One region of the Magnetovibrio massiliensis genome, then DNA from elsewhere that is predicted to be linked to it. Evidence: predicted binding sites of a transcription regulator. Region 1 holds the regulator's gene; the other holds the start of a gene.
What was found. Region 1 encodes LexA, which represses DNA repair genes until DNA is damaged. Its sites were predicted from a motif close to ATGTTCTANTTTGGTTC; they were not measured.
Positions count from the first base shown of each region.

Region 2: V5T82_RS17275 (DUF5131 family protein) is a predicted target of LexA. The motif match lies at 3,448-3,464, and genes of this name have one in related genera.

Region 1 covers NZ_JBAHUR010000002.1:183,255-190,502, forward strand. Annotated here, with positions in the region: gene moaC (cyclic pyranopterin monophosphate synthase MoaC) at 1-367, shown strand, start outside; gene V5T82_RS03335 (molybdopterin molybdotransferase MoeA) at 370-1,590, shown strand; gene V5T82_RS03340 (GNAT family N-acetyltransferase) at 1,590-2,090, shown strand; gene V5T82_RS03345 (hypothetical protein) at 2,105-2,533, opposite strand; gene lexA (transcriptional repressor LexA) at 2,825-3,535, shown strand; gene V5T82_RS03355 (response regulator) at 3,704-4,474, opposite strand; gene V5T82_RS03360 (ComEC/Rec2 family competence protein) at 4,639-6,705, opposite strand; gene gltX (glutamate--tRNA ligase) at 6,951-7,248, shown strand, end outside.
Region 2 covers NZ_JBAHUR010000021.1:7,020-14,267, forward strand. Annotated here, with positions in the region: gene metH (methionine synthase) at 1-1,580, shown strand, start outside; gene V5T82_RS17270 (three-Cys-motif partner protein TcmP) at 1,577-2,680, opposite strand; gene V5T82_RS17275 (DUF5131 family protein) at 2,690-3,436, opposite strand; gene V5T82_RS17280 (MmgE/PrpD family protein) at 3,562-4,869, shown strand; gene V5T82_RS17285 (bacteriohemerythrin) at 4,866-5,270, opposite strand; gene V5T82_RS17290 (hypothetical protein) at 5,300-5,554, opposite strand; gene V5T82_RS17295 (ABC transporter permease) at 5,610-6,419, opposite strand; gene V5T82_RS17300 (ABC transporter ATP-binding protein) at 6,416-7,018, opposite strand.

The sequences.
Region 1 (7,248 bases):
CGCAGAAACCTTGGCGAAAATTGAGGAACGCGGCTTTAAAAAGGGTGACGTCCTATCCGTCGCTCAACTGGCCGGCATCATGGGGGCTAAGCGCACCCCGGATCTGATCCCGCTGTGCCATCCCCTCATGCTAACGTCCGTGAAAGTCGAACTCACACCCGATTCCAGCCGCAACGCCGTGGATATCGAAGCCACCTGCAAGCTTTCCGGCCAAACCGGGGTGGAGATGGAAGCGCTGACCGCTGTGTCCGTCGCGGCGCTCACGGTCTACGACATGTGCAAAGCGGTGGACAAAGCCATGCACATCACCGACATCCGTTTGGTTCACAAAGCCGGAGGCAAATCCGGCGAGTTTAAAGCTGACTGATTATGGCCCTGATCCCCGTCACCGAAGCCTTAAATACCGTGCTATCGAAAATGCCTGAGATGTGCACGGAGCAAGTCACCCTGCCCGACGCTTTGGGCCGGGTCTTGGCTGAAGACATCACCGCACGCCTGACCCAGCCCTGGGCCGACGTGTGTGCCATGGACGCCTATGCCGTGCGCCAAGACGACGTGACAACTGTACCGTGCGAATTGAAGGTTGTCGGTGAAAGTGCCGCAGGCGGCAGCTATGACGCTGAAGTTAAACCCGGCGAGGCCGTGCGTATTTTTACCGGTGCTCCGGTGCCCCAAGGGGCCGACACCATCATCATTCAAGAAGACGTGGAACGGGACGGCGACACGGTCAAAGTCTTGGAATCCGCGCCTGCGGGCAAGTGGATCCGCCGCGCGGGCATGGACTTCGCCGAAGGCAAAGTGCTGATCGCAGCGCCCAAAATCATGACCGCGCGGGATTTAGGCTTGGCCGCCGCCGCCAATGTGCCCTGGGTCACGGTCTACCGCCAACCCCGCGTCGCCATCATCGCCACAGGCAACGAAGTGGTGATGCCGGGCGATCCGTTGGCTGACAATCAGATCATCAGCTCCAACTCTGTCATGCTCAACGCGTTTGTGCGGGCCTTGGGCGGGATTGCGCTGGATTTGGGCATTGCACGGGACGACGAAGGCTCGCTGACCCGCTTGGTGCAGTCCGCATCCCAAGCCGACATGCTGATCACCATCGGCGGGGCTTCGGTGGGCGATTACGACTTGGTGGGCAAGGTTTTGACCAACGAAGGCATGGACGTGTGCTTCACCAAAGTCGCCATGCAGCCCGGAAAACCTGTGATTTTCGGAACCCTCAACGGCACGCCCGTTCTGGGCATGCCCGGCAACCCGGTGAGTGTGGGCGCAAGCTCCACCGTTTATCTGCGCCCGTGCATGCGGGTGATGCAGGGCCTGCCCGCCGACGAAGGTCCGCTGGAAACCGCAAAGCTCGCCATTGATGCGCCCGAAGGCGGTGCGCGTCAGGAATACATGCGCGCGACTATGGAGATCAACACTGACGGCGAAAAACTGGTCACGCCATTTTCCAAACAAGACAGCTCTTTGCTGGCGAACTTCGCCGCTGCCGATTGCCTCGTCATCCGCGCCCCCCACGCCCCTGCGGCCAAGGCTGGGGAACGGGTTGAGATCATTGCGCTGAACACGGGCCGGATTTCTCTGTAATGGAAATCCGCGAAGAACTGGACCACGAGCGTCAAGGTGTGTTCGCGGTCATGATTGCCACATTCGGCGGGACCGATGAAGCCAAGCTTGTCGAAAGCCTGGATAACGACGGATCGGTGATCTCCTCGCTTGTCGCGGTTGAATACGGCGAAATTGTTGCTCACATCCTGTTTTCTGCGGTCCAAATGGCCTCTGACGACGGTGAGACGCTTTTTCGGGCTGCCGCGCTCTTCCCCCTTTGTGTCGCGCCGACACACCAACGCATGGGCATTGGCTCCGAACTGGTTCGCCAAGGCCTTGAAATTTGTCAGAAAAAAGACGTGGATGCGGTTCTTGCTTTAGGACAAGAGAATTTCTTTGCCCGCCTAGGCTTCAGCACCTGGAAAGCCGAAAATCTGAAAAGTCCGTTTTCTCCCGGTTTTTTATCGATATTGAGCCTAAATCCATCAATTTTAGACGATTTCTCTGGAAAGTTGGTTTTTCCACCTACCTTTGGGTAGATGTCAAAATAAGATCAATCCGCCAGCTCGAAGATCGGTACGGGGCGAAATGGGGACTTATTGAGAAACTGCAGCTCGCGTTTCGACAAATACCGCCCGCCATACATGACGCTGTCCAACTCAACGATACGTTCGGGGTCGGAACGGTTCGCCAATGTGAACGGATATGTGCACTGGATGGTGTCCTTGGTGCGAGCTTCAGGATCGCTTGCGGACGGATAGCTAAACCGAAGCCGCACGCCCCGAATGCCTTCGCTATCCCATTCGCGAAGCTTGTAAACAATCAGTTCGTTGTATTCATCCGTCACCCGCCCGGCAATGGTGGCACAATCGAACGCTTCGGGCGAAAAGTCGTGATCTGCCACGTCACAGGCCACAAGGCCCATGGTGCACAGCCCAATCCATGCAATCCAGTGGTGTTTCATGCCCCCATTATGGGCCATGCTGGGTTGATCTGACAATTAAACGATCACGACCTTCCGTCACATCCAACGTAAAATTCACCACAGAGGACACAGAGCACACAGAGAAGAAGAAAATATAGCTCTGTGCACTCTGTGTCCTCTGTGGTTCAAAAATCGCTTTGTCAGCTTTGCACTGCGCTCGGTTTTGGTCCTGAAGCCCCTTGTTGGATTTCGCGCTTGACGAATCGAAGAGAACTAAAGTAGAACATATGTATGTTTTTGTTTTGTTCCGCAGCGCATGCGTGCCCTGTGGATTTGGGGAGACGACCCATGCTGACCAAGAAGCAACACCAACTGTTGATGCTGATCGACGAACGCTTGCGCGAAACGGGCGTGCCGCCGTCATTTGATGAAATGAAGGATGCGCTGGGCCTGAAGTCCAAATCCGGCATTCACCGCCTGATCAGCGGCTTGGAAGAACGCGGCTTTATCCGTCGCCTGCCCCACAAGGCGCGGGCCTTGGAAATCCTCAAAATGCCGGAAAACGTGGATGCAGGCAGCAAAGCCCCAGCTCCCGAAACCGCTACGCCCGGAAACGTCGTGCGCGGCCAATTCGGCGCAAAACCGACGCCTGCACATTCCGGCAACGGCAATGGCATGGTCGAAGTGCCCATGTTGGGCCGCATTGCCGCGGGCACGCACCTGCACGGCATCGAACAGACTGCGGAATACCTTAACATCCCGCCCGATATGCTGGGCGGTGTGGGGGATCACTTCTGCTTGGAAGTTGACGGCGAATCCATGATCGAAGCTGGCATTCAAGACGGCGATACGGTGATCATCGAAAAAACCGAAAATGCGCGCAATGGCGCCATCGTCGTGGCGCTGGTGGACGGCGAAGAAACCACGCTGAAGTACATTCACTCCAAGGGCGACACGGTGGCCCTGGAACCCGCCAACAAAGATCACGAAACCCGCATTTTTGGGTCCGACCGCGTGCTGGTTCAGGGGCGCTTGGTGGGGTTGTTGAGGAAGTATTGAAGCCAATAGGCGTCCGTGCAAGCAAAGCTATTCCATCCAGATTGCCTGCGCAACGAACAGCCTGGATGGCTTCGTCGCTTTCGCGCCTCGCCATGACGGATACCTGGACAACTTAACCTAATTTTTTAGGTTATGTTATGCGTGCATCTATTTGACTTAGTTTAATTCTTAAACTTCGGCTCGCGCCAAAACATCATCCACAACCTCAAAAAGCTGTTTTGGTGTAAAGGGCTTTTTGAGCGCGGCGTCGGCACCGACGAGCTCGGCTGCTGTGAGGGTTTTCTCGCCCATCATCTCGTCTTTCCAACCGCCCGATACGGCAATAATGCGGATGTTGGGCCAGTTCTTGCGGATCTTTTCGATCACCGCCAGACCGCCCTCACCGGGCATGAAGATGTCCGTGACCAACAGATCGACACCGACGATTTCACGAGACGTCAGAGCCTCTTCCGCCGTCTCGGCTTCGAACACTTCGTGGCGCCCGTCTTCGAACATGCGGCGCATGACTTTGCGCTGAACGGCGCTATCTTCGACGATGAGAACGCGGGTTTTGCTGACCCCGCCCCGGCGTGACAGAAGGTATTCAATACGCTCGCTCAAAGCCTCGATGGTAAACGGCTTTTGCATGATGGCGTCAGCACCAATGTTGCGCGCTTTGAGCAGCGTTTTATCGCGCCCGCCCTCACCTGCACCTGCCGACATGGCGATAACAGGGACCGACGGCCAACGGCTTTTAATCTCGCGGATGCCCTGATAGCCGTCCATACCCGGCATAATGATGTCGGTGATGATCAAATCCACCGTGTGCCCGGCGTATTTTAACGCATCTTCCATGCGCACGGCCTGGACGGTTTGGTAGTTTTGCTTCGACAAACCGCGAGCAATGAACTCGCAGACCGTCGGACTGTCGTCGACAATCAAGATATTTGTAAACTGCAAGAGGCCCCACCCCTATTCACTTTTGCCCCGGTTATGATTTGTTTTGGGGCACTCCCATATGGCCCATCCCCATGGGCCAACTGCATACAGGATGATACGCCTTTCACAAGACCGTCACAATCTTTTATAAGATTTTTCGCATGCAACTTTGAACGCTTCTAAAATTATGGGTTGAGCGTTTCTCGGATAACCCAGGGCCTGTCGCCGCGCGCACCGTTCACCGTCTCAATCCGTGCAACATTTCCCGCTGCGTTAAACCAAATGGCATGGGTGCCTTTTTCAGCCAAATCGTCTTGGCTGATCAAGTGGTTCATCCCTTGGCAGAGATTCAAGGGGGTGTCGACCACGACCACGTCGGCCAGGGCGCAGTCTTCCAGCTGCGCATCTTCCGTTTTGGCGAAGGCCACCACACCACCGCCCAGACGATAGAGACACCCTTGCGCATCGCAAGACACACCCGTCTGTGTGAACGCCATCTCCTGCCACCGATTACCAGTGTCCCCTGCCCCTGCACGACGCTGCCAAATGGCGCGTTCAAATTTTGCCGAACGCAATGTTGAGAACACATATTCCCCGTTATGGTCCACCACAGCCGCCAATTTGCCATCCTGATGGATCAAAACATCCGGCTGTGACGTCCACCCAATAGCCCCGACCAACCCCAGGGCCACCAATGGCGCACCCAATGCACGCACCCGGCCCCGCCAAAGTGCCAGCCACAACGCGCCCAACACCATGAGGCTCAGCCCCCAAACGGGAAAGGCGGGCACCAAGGTGACCGACCCGGGCCAACTGGCGACCTCGTGCGCGGTGGCTAGGACCACATCAATGCCCCAGCCCATGGGCGTCAAAGCCAAGCTTTCCAGGCCAAGCGGCATTAAAACAAAGCCCACAATGGCCCACGGCATGATCCACAGTGCCATGACGGGCACCGCCACAACGTTCGCCGCCAAGCCGAAATCCGCCACCCGGTTAAAGTGGAACGCTGCAAACAGCCCCGTCGCCAGCCCAGCCACTGCGGTCGTTATGGCCACGCCCAAGAGATAGCGCCCCACCCGTCCCCACAAGGTTTGTGCAGGTTTGGCGTACAAGCCGCGCGTGCGCAGAGCTTCGTAGACGGCGACAAGCGCCACCACGGCGGAAAAGGACATTTGGAAGCTCGCCCCCAACACACTTTCCGGCGACAACACCAAAATCACCAACGCCGCCCACATGACCAAGCGCATGGATACGGCTTTGCGTTCAAACAGCACAGCCAGTAACACCAAAGACACCATCATAAAGGCGCGCTGGGTCGGCACCGTAGCCCCAGCCAACAGGGCATAGCCGAACGCCGCTGCAATCGCCCCCACCGCCGCCCACTTTTTGATGGGGAAGCTCAATGCAACAGAAGGCCACAGCGCCAAGGCCCCGCGCAGGGCAAAAAACACCAAACCAGCGATGAGGCCCACATGCAGCCCCGAAATCGCCAACAGGTGCGCCAAGCCGCTTTGGCGCATGTCTTCCATCACACCCTCAGGGATTGTGCCGCGCTGTCCGGTCATCAGCGCCGCCGCGACTTTTCCCGTCGCACCGTCCTCGCTGGCTTGGATGGAACGCGCAAGCTCGAGACGAAACTGATTAAATTTAAAAACCAAGCTATTGATGCCGCGCACCGGTGCACGCCCCACGACTTTGGGCGCACCAAACGAAAAGCCCACCGCACCGATGCCTTGGAAATAGCTGTGGCGTTGGAAATCAAACGCACCGGGCATAGCGGGTGGCGGCGGCGGCGCCAGGTTGGCGCGCATTTCCAACCAATCACCGGGCTGAAAAGGCGGCAGAACCTTCGCGCTGAGACGAATGCGCGCACGTTCAGGCACCAAATCCGGGCTGAGACGCGTGACCGTCAAATGGCTAAGGGTCACGCGTTTGCCGCGTTCCAAATCCTCAATCCGCTCGACCTGTCCTTGAACCGTGACGGGCCCGGTTTCTGCGATCAGCGCGGGCGCGGCCACCCACCAGGTGCGCACCATGGCCAGCACAAGCCCCAGGGAAATCAGAACCAAGGCCAAAAACACCCACGAAACGGCCTTAAAACGAAGGACTGAAATCGCCCAAAAGATGCCCAAGATGACCAAAAGCCCAAACCCAAAGGCGCCAGCAGGCTCAAACGGCAAGGCGAAATAGAGGCCGATTCCCGTCCCCAACAACACAGGCGACCACAAGGCCCAGCGGTGCCTTTCAGCCACCAAAGCCGCAGAAAACTGGGAAATCCCCCACTGATCGATCCTGTGTCTTAGGATTTTAACTATCCTTTTTCAGCCGTTTGACGTATGTATTCGCCAGCTTTTCAAAAAAACATTTCGCTAACGCCGCATCAAATGCTGCAATTGCGAAAACAATGTGCTACACACCTACCCGAATGGTTAGGCACCGTGAATATGTACGCGCATAAGATTACAGCAATTTGGTCCAAACTGATAACCGGGAAAACATGACGGTCGTAACGCGCTTCGCGCCCTCACCTACTGGATTTTTACACATCGGCGGTGCCCGTACCGCGTTGTTCAATTATCTTTATGCTAAACATACCGGCGGCAAATTCCTGCTGCGCATTGAAGACACCGACCGCGAACGCTCCACCCAAGAAGCCTTCGACGCCATTCAAAACGGAATGAAGTGGCTTGGCCTGGATTGGGACGGCGAGCTGGTCTCCCAGTTCCAAAATGCTGAGCGCCACGCCGAAGTTGCCCAAGAGCTTCTGGCCAAGGGCAAAGCCTACAAATGCACCT
Region 2 (7,248 bases), on a different contig from region 1:
GCGACTTGTTTGGCACCGGACAAATGTTCTTGCCCCAAGTGGTGAAGTCGGCTCGCGTGATGAAACAAGGTGTCGCGCACTTGCTGCCCTACATCGAACAAGGCAAAGCCGCCGGATCGAGCAAGGGCAAAATCTTGATGGCGACGGTGAAGGGCGACGTGCACGATATCGGCAAAAATATCGTCGGCGTGGTGCTCCAGTGCAACAACTTCGACGTCATCGACCAAGGTGTGATGCAGCCCTACGCGGACATCTTGGACCGTGCCGAAGCCGAAAACGTCGACATCATTGGGCTCAGCGGTTTGATCACGCCGAGCTTGGAAGAAATGGTCATCGTCGCCAAAGAAATGGAACGGCGCGGTATGACACAGCCGTTGTTGATCGGTGGTGCAACCACGTCGAAGGTCCACACGGCGGTGAAGATCGACCCGGAATATTCCGGCGTGGTGATCCACGTGAACGATGCGTCGCGCGCCGTGGGTGTGGCCTCGCAGCTGCTGTCCGAAACGCAACGCGATGACTATGTAGCAGGCATCAAAGAAGAATACGCCCAAGTCAAAGAAAAGCACGAAGCCAGCCAACGCGCCCGCGAACAGCTCTCGCTTTTGGATGCGCGCGAACGCCGCTTGAAGATCAATTGGAACCCCAATGACGCGGTTGCCCCCAGCTTCACGGGCACCAAAGTGTTTGACAATTATCCGCTCACCGAATTGGTTGCGCGCATGGATTGGACACCGTTCTTCCGCACATGGGAGCTCAAAGGCACGTACCCGTCCATTATCAAAGGTGACACGCCTGAGGCGGACAATGCCCGCTCTCTTTGGGCTGACGCACAAGCCATGTTGAAAAAGATCATTGATGAAAAATGGCTCGAAGCCCGCGCCGTCATCGGCTTCTGGCCGGCGGCCTCCGTCGATCACGACGACGTGGAGTTGTTCACCGACGAGACACGTTCCGAAACCCTCACGCGGGTTCACTTCCTGCGCCAACAAATGGTCAAACGCGAAGGCCGTACCAACGATTGTCTGGCCGACTTCGTGGCCCCCAAAGGCTCCGGCGTGAACGATCACATCGGTGGGTTCGCCGTGACGGCTGGCATCGGCCTGGATGAAAAATCTGCCGAGTTCCAAGCGGCCAATGATGATTACAACGACATTTTGTTGAAAGCCTTGGCGGATCGTTTAGCCGAAGCGTTGGCCGAACGCATGCACGAACGCGTGCGCCAAGAATTCTGGGGTTACGCCGCCGAAGAGGACTTGGCTAACGAAGACTTGATCAAAGAAAACTACGACGGCATCCGCCCGGCTCCGGGTTATCCGGCATGCCCCGACCACACGGAAAAAACCACGCTGTTTAAATTGTTGGACGCGACCGAAGCCACAGGCATCGCACTCACCGACAGCTTCGCCATGATGCCCACCAGCTCGGTGTCCGGTTTCTACCTGTCCCACCCCGAAGCCAAATACTTCGGCATCGGCAAGCTCGGCAAAGACCAAGTCGTGGATTACGCCGAACGCAAAGGCATCACCGTCGAAGAAGCGGAAAGGTGGTTGGCACCGAATTTGGGGTATACGCCTTAAAGGAATTGAATTTTCAGATTCGGGTCGCTGTATGTGCCGGGTCGTCTCTTTTCTGGAGCGCTTAACACTTGTATTTTAGGCGGGTTTGAAAGCTCGAGTGGTCTTAGAACTTGCCTTTTATAATGAGATTCTCTAAACGCTGTTTCAGTCAGGATGTATTCTTCAATTTCTTCAACGGTAACGGTTTGCCCATTGAAAACTTTTTGGATTTGTCTAGATAGCTCTGCGAAGTTTGGCTCATTTGCAAACATGATCATTTGATTAGGATCTGTTGCGTCTGAAAAAGTAAATTCACCGGATGAATCAGTTCTCCACATCGCTTCCTTCATTTTCATAATTCCTTTTTTGCTATTCGTTGCATAAAAAAGGAAGTAATCGGTATTGTTTGCTGCATTTTTCATTTCGAATGAGCGGACATATTTTGCTTTGGCGCTCGCTCGCAATTGACGGTAATAAAGATCATGAAGGCAGCGATTCCGTTCTATTGGCTTTTTTAGATCAGAACAATTCTTCCAATCAGAAGTTCCAAAAAACCGATCAAAGTTTTCGATCTGGTCTGGATGGCTAAGAAATCGATTTATTTCTTCGTACATGAAGTTGACGAACACTTCGCAACTTCGATGAGATAGAATTTCGCGAACGATTGAGAAAGGGACACCTTTCCAGCCGAACGGATCAATAAATGCAAAAGTAGGATGCAGAGGTTTGGACTTGTCACGATAAAAGTCCATGAGCTCATCAAATGCGACCTCAAATTCATCATTCACAATTTTTATGCGAAAGTTTTCTGGAAGCAGCATTTCTTTGATGATTGACTGCAGGTTATTGGAGCGCTCCTTGTCATATTCAACAAAGTAATAAAGGATCGTCGACTTGATTCTACGTAGATGCGCTAACGCAGCCTTGATAGCAATAATTGGGGAACCGTCTTCACCTTTTGAATATCGCCCTGGGCCTGAAAATCCATCAATGTACAAAAAAACAGGGAAGCCACCCTGGCTCAGGATTGGCACCCATGAATATAGGTACATACCAAGAATTTCATGTTTTGCGCGAGTATGGGGATCCAAATCCCATATGGGTGTCTTTGGGGCAGCCATTAGATCAAGTTATTCCGCAGCTATTAAAGGTAAGTTTTGTGGGGGGTATTCGCCCCAAATCCGTCCCTGAAGTTCACGCCCATGCTCCTTCGGGCGGAATCCTCCCCACTGTTTAAAGAAGAACGCCACTTTGGCTTTGTTGCATTGGTCACGGATATCCGTGACCCAGGCTTCTTCGATGGGGCGGTGTTTGGGGCCGCTTTCGCCGCCGACGATGACCCAGTGCATGGCGGATAAATCCATTTTCCCCATCGGGCCGATGAGAGGCTCCAGAGATAAGAACCGCACCGTAGAGTTGGTGTCCCTCAAGTGATTGATGCGGGACTGTTTGCTACCATCTTCGACAGAAACGCCAAGCCAGATGTGGGCAGGTACAGGATCGTTCTTAAAACGCTTGTTGATATAGCTACGCATGCGAGATGAGCGTTTGGTTAGCACCTGGAAGGTATGTTGTGTGGCCGCTTCCATGGTGTCGAAAACTTGATCGACGTAACTGTAGGGGACTTCTTTGTGGAACAGGTCGCTCATGGAATTCACGAAAATCATGCGCGGCTTTTTCCAGCTGAGCGGCTGTTGCAGGCGCGCAGGACGAAGTGTCAGGTCAAAGCCGGTTTCAAAGGGATGTCCCGGCACGCCGCGAAAACGTTCGGCGAAGCGTTCAGCATAGCAGTTGTCGCAACCCGCGCTAATCTTCGTGCAACCCGTAACCGGGTTCCACGTGGCATCGGTCCACTCAATCTCGGATTTTTGCGCCATACCTCGCTCCAGAACAAAACAAGAACATTATACTTGACTTGTGGATAACTTGCCAGAAGATCCTTCAATAAACACTTAAGATAGGTTTAATTCTAAACCAAGCGACAACTGTAATGGACCCGAAAATGTCTCTCACCCAATCCCTCATCCACCTCATTCGCTCCAAGCCCGTCACGCAAGATGATTTGGACGCGGCGGCTTTGTTCACGCTTGACGCCGTCGCCAATGCCGTCGGTGGGTGTTCAACCGAGCCGGGGCACAAGCTGTTGGACTGGGCGGGGGAGAGCGGCGCAGACGCTGGGCGGCGGGCTTTGTTGCTGGGTGGTCTCACGCACATTTTGGAGGTGGACGATTTGCACCGCGCGTCTGTGGTGCACCCAGGGTGCGTTGTGGTTCCGGCAGCGTTTGCGCTTTCAAAGGGGAACGCTCAGGATTTTCTGACGGCCGTGCTTCACGGGTTCGAAGCCACGTGTCGGGTCGGCATGGCCGTGGGCAAAGCGCATTATAAGGTTTGGCATTCCACCGCGACGTGCGGGCCGTTTGGCTCGGCCATGGCGGGGGCGCACCTGTTGGGTTTGAGCGATGAACAGGCCGTTCACGCACTGGGCAATGCGGGCACCCAGTCGGCGGGGTTGTGGCAGTTCATGGCAACCGGAGCCATGAGCAAACACTTGCACGCCGGGCGCGGGGCAGAGGCCGGTGTGGTCGCTGCCGAGTTGGCAAAGCTGGGGTTCACCGGTCCCCCGGAAATATTGGAAGGTGCGCAAGGCTTGTTTGCCGGGGCATGCCCGGACCCGGACCCGGACGCCGTTCTGCGCAATCCAGACCACCGTTGGCAATTGCATGAAAGCTCCATCAAGCCCTGGCCGTCATGCCGTCACACGCACCCCGCCATTGATACGGCGTTGGAACTGTCTGCACACATTAAGAATGTGGAAGAGATCGAACGCGTCAACGTTCAGGTCTACGAAGCCGCCATGGACGTGTGCAATCGCCCAACCCCCGTGAGCGTCTATGAAGCCAAGTTTTCACTTTATCAAACGGTAGCAGCTGCGCTGGCGGATGGGCGTGTGGACTTCGACAGTTTCGAAGCCGACAGCCGAGAGCGCTTGGCTGCATTGCGCGCGAAAATCACGCCGCAAGCCTGTGAGCCGTTTGTCAGCGCCTATCCTCAGGATTGGGGAAGTGCCGTTGAGGTTGTTTTGAAAGACGGCTCAACGTACAAGGCCGAGCGCCAACACTGCAAAGGCGACCCGGAAGCTGCCTTGTCCAAAGACGAAATGAAAGCCAAAGCGCGCATGCTGATGGACCTGGGCGGCTATGAGAACCCGGACCAACTTATGGAAGCCATTTTGGGTATGGCAGAGGGCGGGGCTGTGCCGGATGTGTTTGTGGGGTTAAAGGCTGTTGAGGGCGACACATCAGCGGGCTAAATGATGTTCTTCTCTTTCAAAAACGACACAAACTGCATATCGCCGCGCACCACGTCTTCGATTAACAACGTCGCCATTTCATCAAAGCAGCGTTTTAGTGTTTCCGGGCTTTCCGTGTTGACGCACAGCGCTTTGACACCTTGGGCTTTGAGCATCAGCTCATGGTGAAATGTCATGTGGTCTTTGAGTTCCGGATACTCGGCATCGGCCAGCAGGGCTTCTTCGGACTTAAAATGCTCGTCGCACAGAACCAAAAACGCTTCCAAAAGCTCTTCGCATTTTTCGTGCTCTTCGTTTTCGATGCTGTGGGACACGGCGTTGATCATGTTGACGATCTCGGCATGCTCCCCGTCGATGACGGGGTGGCCGGTGATGAAGGTTTCAAGCAATTCGACTTGCATGGGAGGTCCTTAAAAAAAGGTGGTCGAGGTTACTGGTTCGCGGTTGGTTTTTGCGGGTTTTTGAGTTTTCGCGCATCCAAGCGGCGCTGTTGGATCAGCTTGATCTGTTCTTGGCGGATGCGCGCACGCGTGGCCGAATCCGTGGCCCCGGCAAAGCGGTCATTGAAAGCGGACCGTTCCTCGGGCGTTAACCATTCGGTCCCAGGCAGGTGTTGAGCCTGGGTACTGTTTGGTTGGGCCGTAAAGGCAACCAGAAGGACGGCGAGGGCAACAAAAAGGCGCATCGGCAGTTAATCCACAAGTTTGTGGTGGAGAAAGGTATACTTCTGACCAGCGAAGTCAACCGGACGTTTCGCGTAGGCGGTCGAGTCGTAAACGGTCCCGCTCATCCCCCAACCGCCAACTGGTCCCCATCACCGCCATCAGCGCGCCGATAGACGTGGTGCCGGCCAGCAAAAACATGATGAGAATCTGGTACTTGACGGCTTCGGTGGGATCGACCCCGGCCAAAATTTGGCCCGTCATCATACCCGGAAGTGAGATAATCCCCGCCGCTGACATGGCATTGATGATGGGCATAAGGCCCGCGCGCATGGCTTCGCGCGCATATGGTCTGACGGCGTCGCGCCGCGTATGGCCCAGGGCAAGGCGGGCTTCGATGGCGTCTTTTTCACGTTTGAGTGTGGCGGCGAGGCGCTCCATCCCCACCGAAATACCCGTGAGCGTGTTGCCCAACATCATGCCCAACAAGGGCAGGGCGAAGCGGGGATCGTACCAAGGGTCAGGGCGTACGGCGGTGGTCAGCGCCAATATCGTGACAATGCCGCCCGCCACGATCAGTGACGAGGTGGCGATGGAATAGCTCCACCCGTCGCGCAGTTTTAAGGTCTGGCGCGCGGTGACTTCTCGTCCCGCCAACAACAACATGACCAACGCCGCCAAACCGGTCCACCAGGGTGAGACCATTTCGAACAGCATCTTCAACACCAGCCCGATTAGCGCCAGCTGAACCGTGGTGCGCAGGGCGGCAATGCCCAGGGTTTTTTCCAAGCCGAGGTTGAGCGCTACCGACAGCCCACCCGCCAACAACAGCAACAGCGACGCAATGGCCAAGTCGAAATAACTGAGATCCAAGTACACCGCACTCATGGGGTGACCTCGCTGAGCTGACCGTCTTTGAGCTCCACATGTCGGGTGGCAAGGCGCTGGGCCTGGGCCGGGTCGTGACTGACGAAGACGATGGCTTTGCCAGCATCGCTCAGTTCAGAAATCAGTCTTTCCACGCGGTCCACATTGTCGGGATCCAGGCCGGACGTGGGCTCGTCCAACAGCAAAACCTCCGGGTCGCGGGCGACGGCGCGGGCCAGGGCTAAGCGTTGGCGTTCTCCGGTGGAAAGGTTGACGGTCTGCCAATCCAACGCGGTGCTTTCCAGGCTGACGCGGTGCAGGATGTCTTTGACGGCGCTGTGGCTGAGCCCTTCGAAATGCGGGCGCACCGTGTCCGCCCACCAGCCTGGTGCTGCGGGAACGTACATGACACGGGCACGCCAAATGGGCGCATCCATGGTGTCGCGGGGCTCACCATTTAGAGAAACGTCCCCCGCGTTGGGGTCCAAGTCCGCAATGGCGCGCAGCAACAACGATTTGCCCGCCCCCGAAGGACCGCGCAAAACCACCCGCGCGCCCGCCTCGACGTCTAAGTCGATGGGGCCAATGGACAGACGTTGGAGATTTTTAACGCTTAACATGCATAAGGCTTAGCACGTTGATGTTACGGCGCAAGGGCAAAGCGTGGGCTTGTAATCCACATGAATTAATCAATAATGAATTCCATCTTCAACCTATGGTGATCATGGTCGTGTATTGAGAAGCTTTAAAATCATGTTGTTTGGGGCGGCGTTGCAGGTCGTCTTAATGGGAACAGCCGGGGCAGAGGAGGGCAGACCACCTGGTGCTGTGGCTGAACAGCACATTTTTG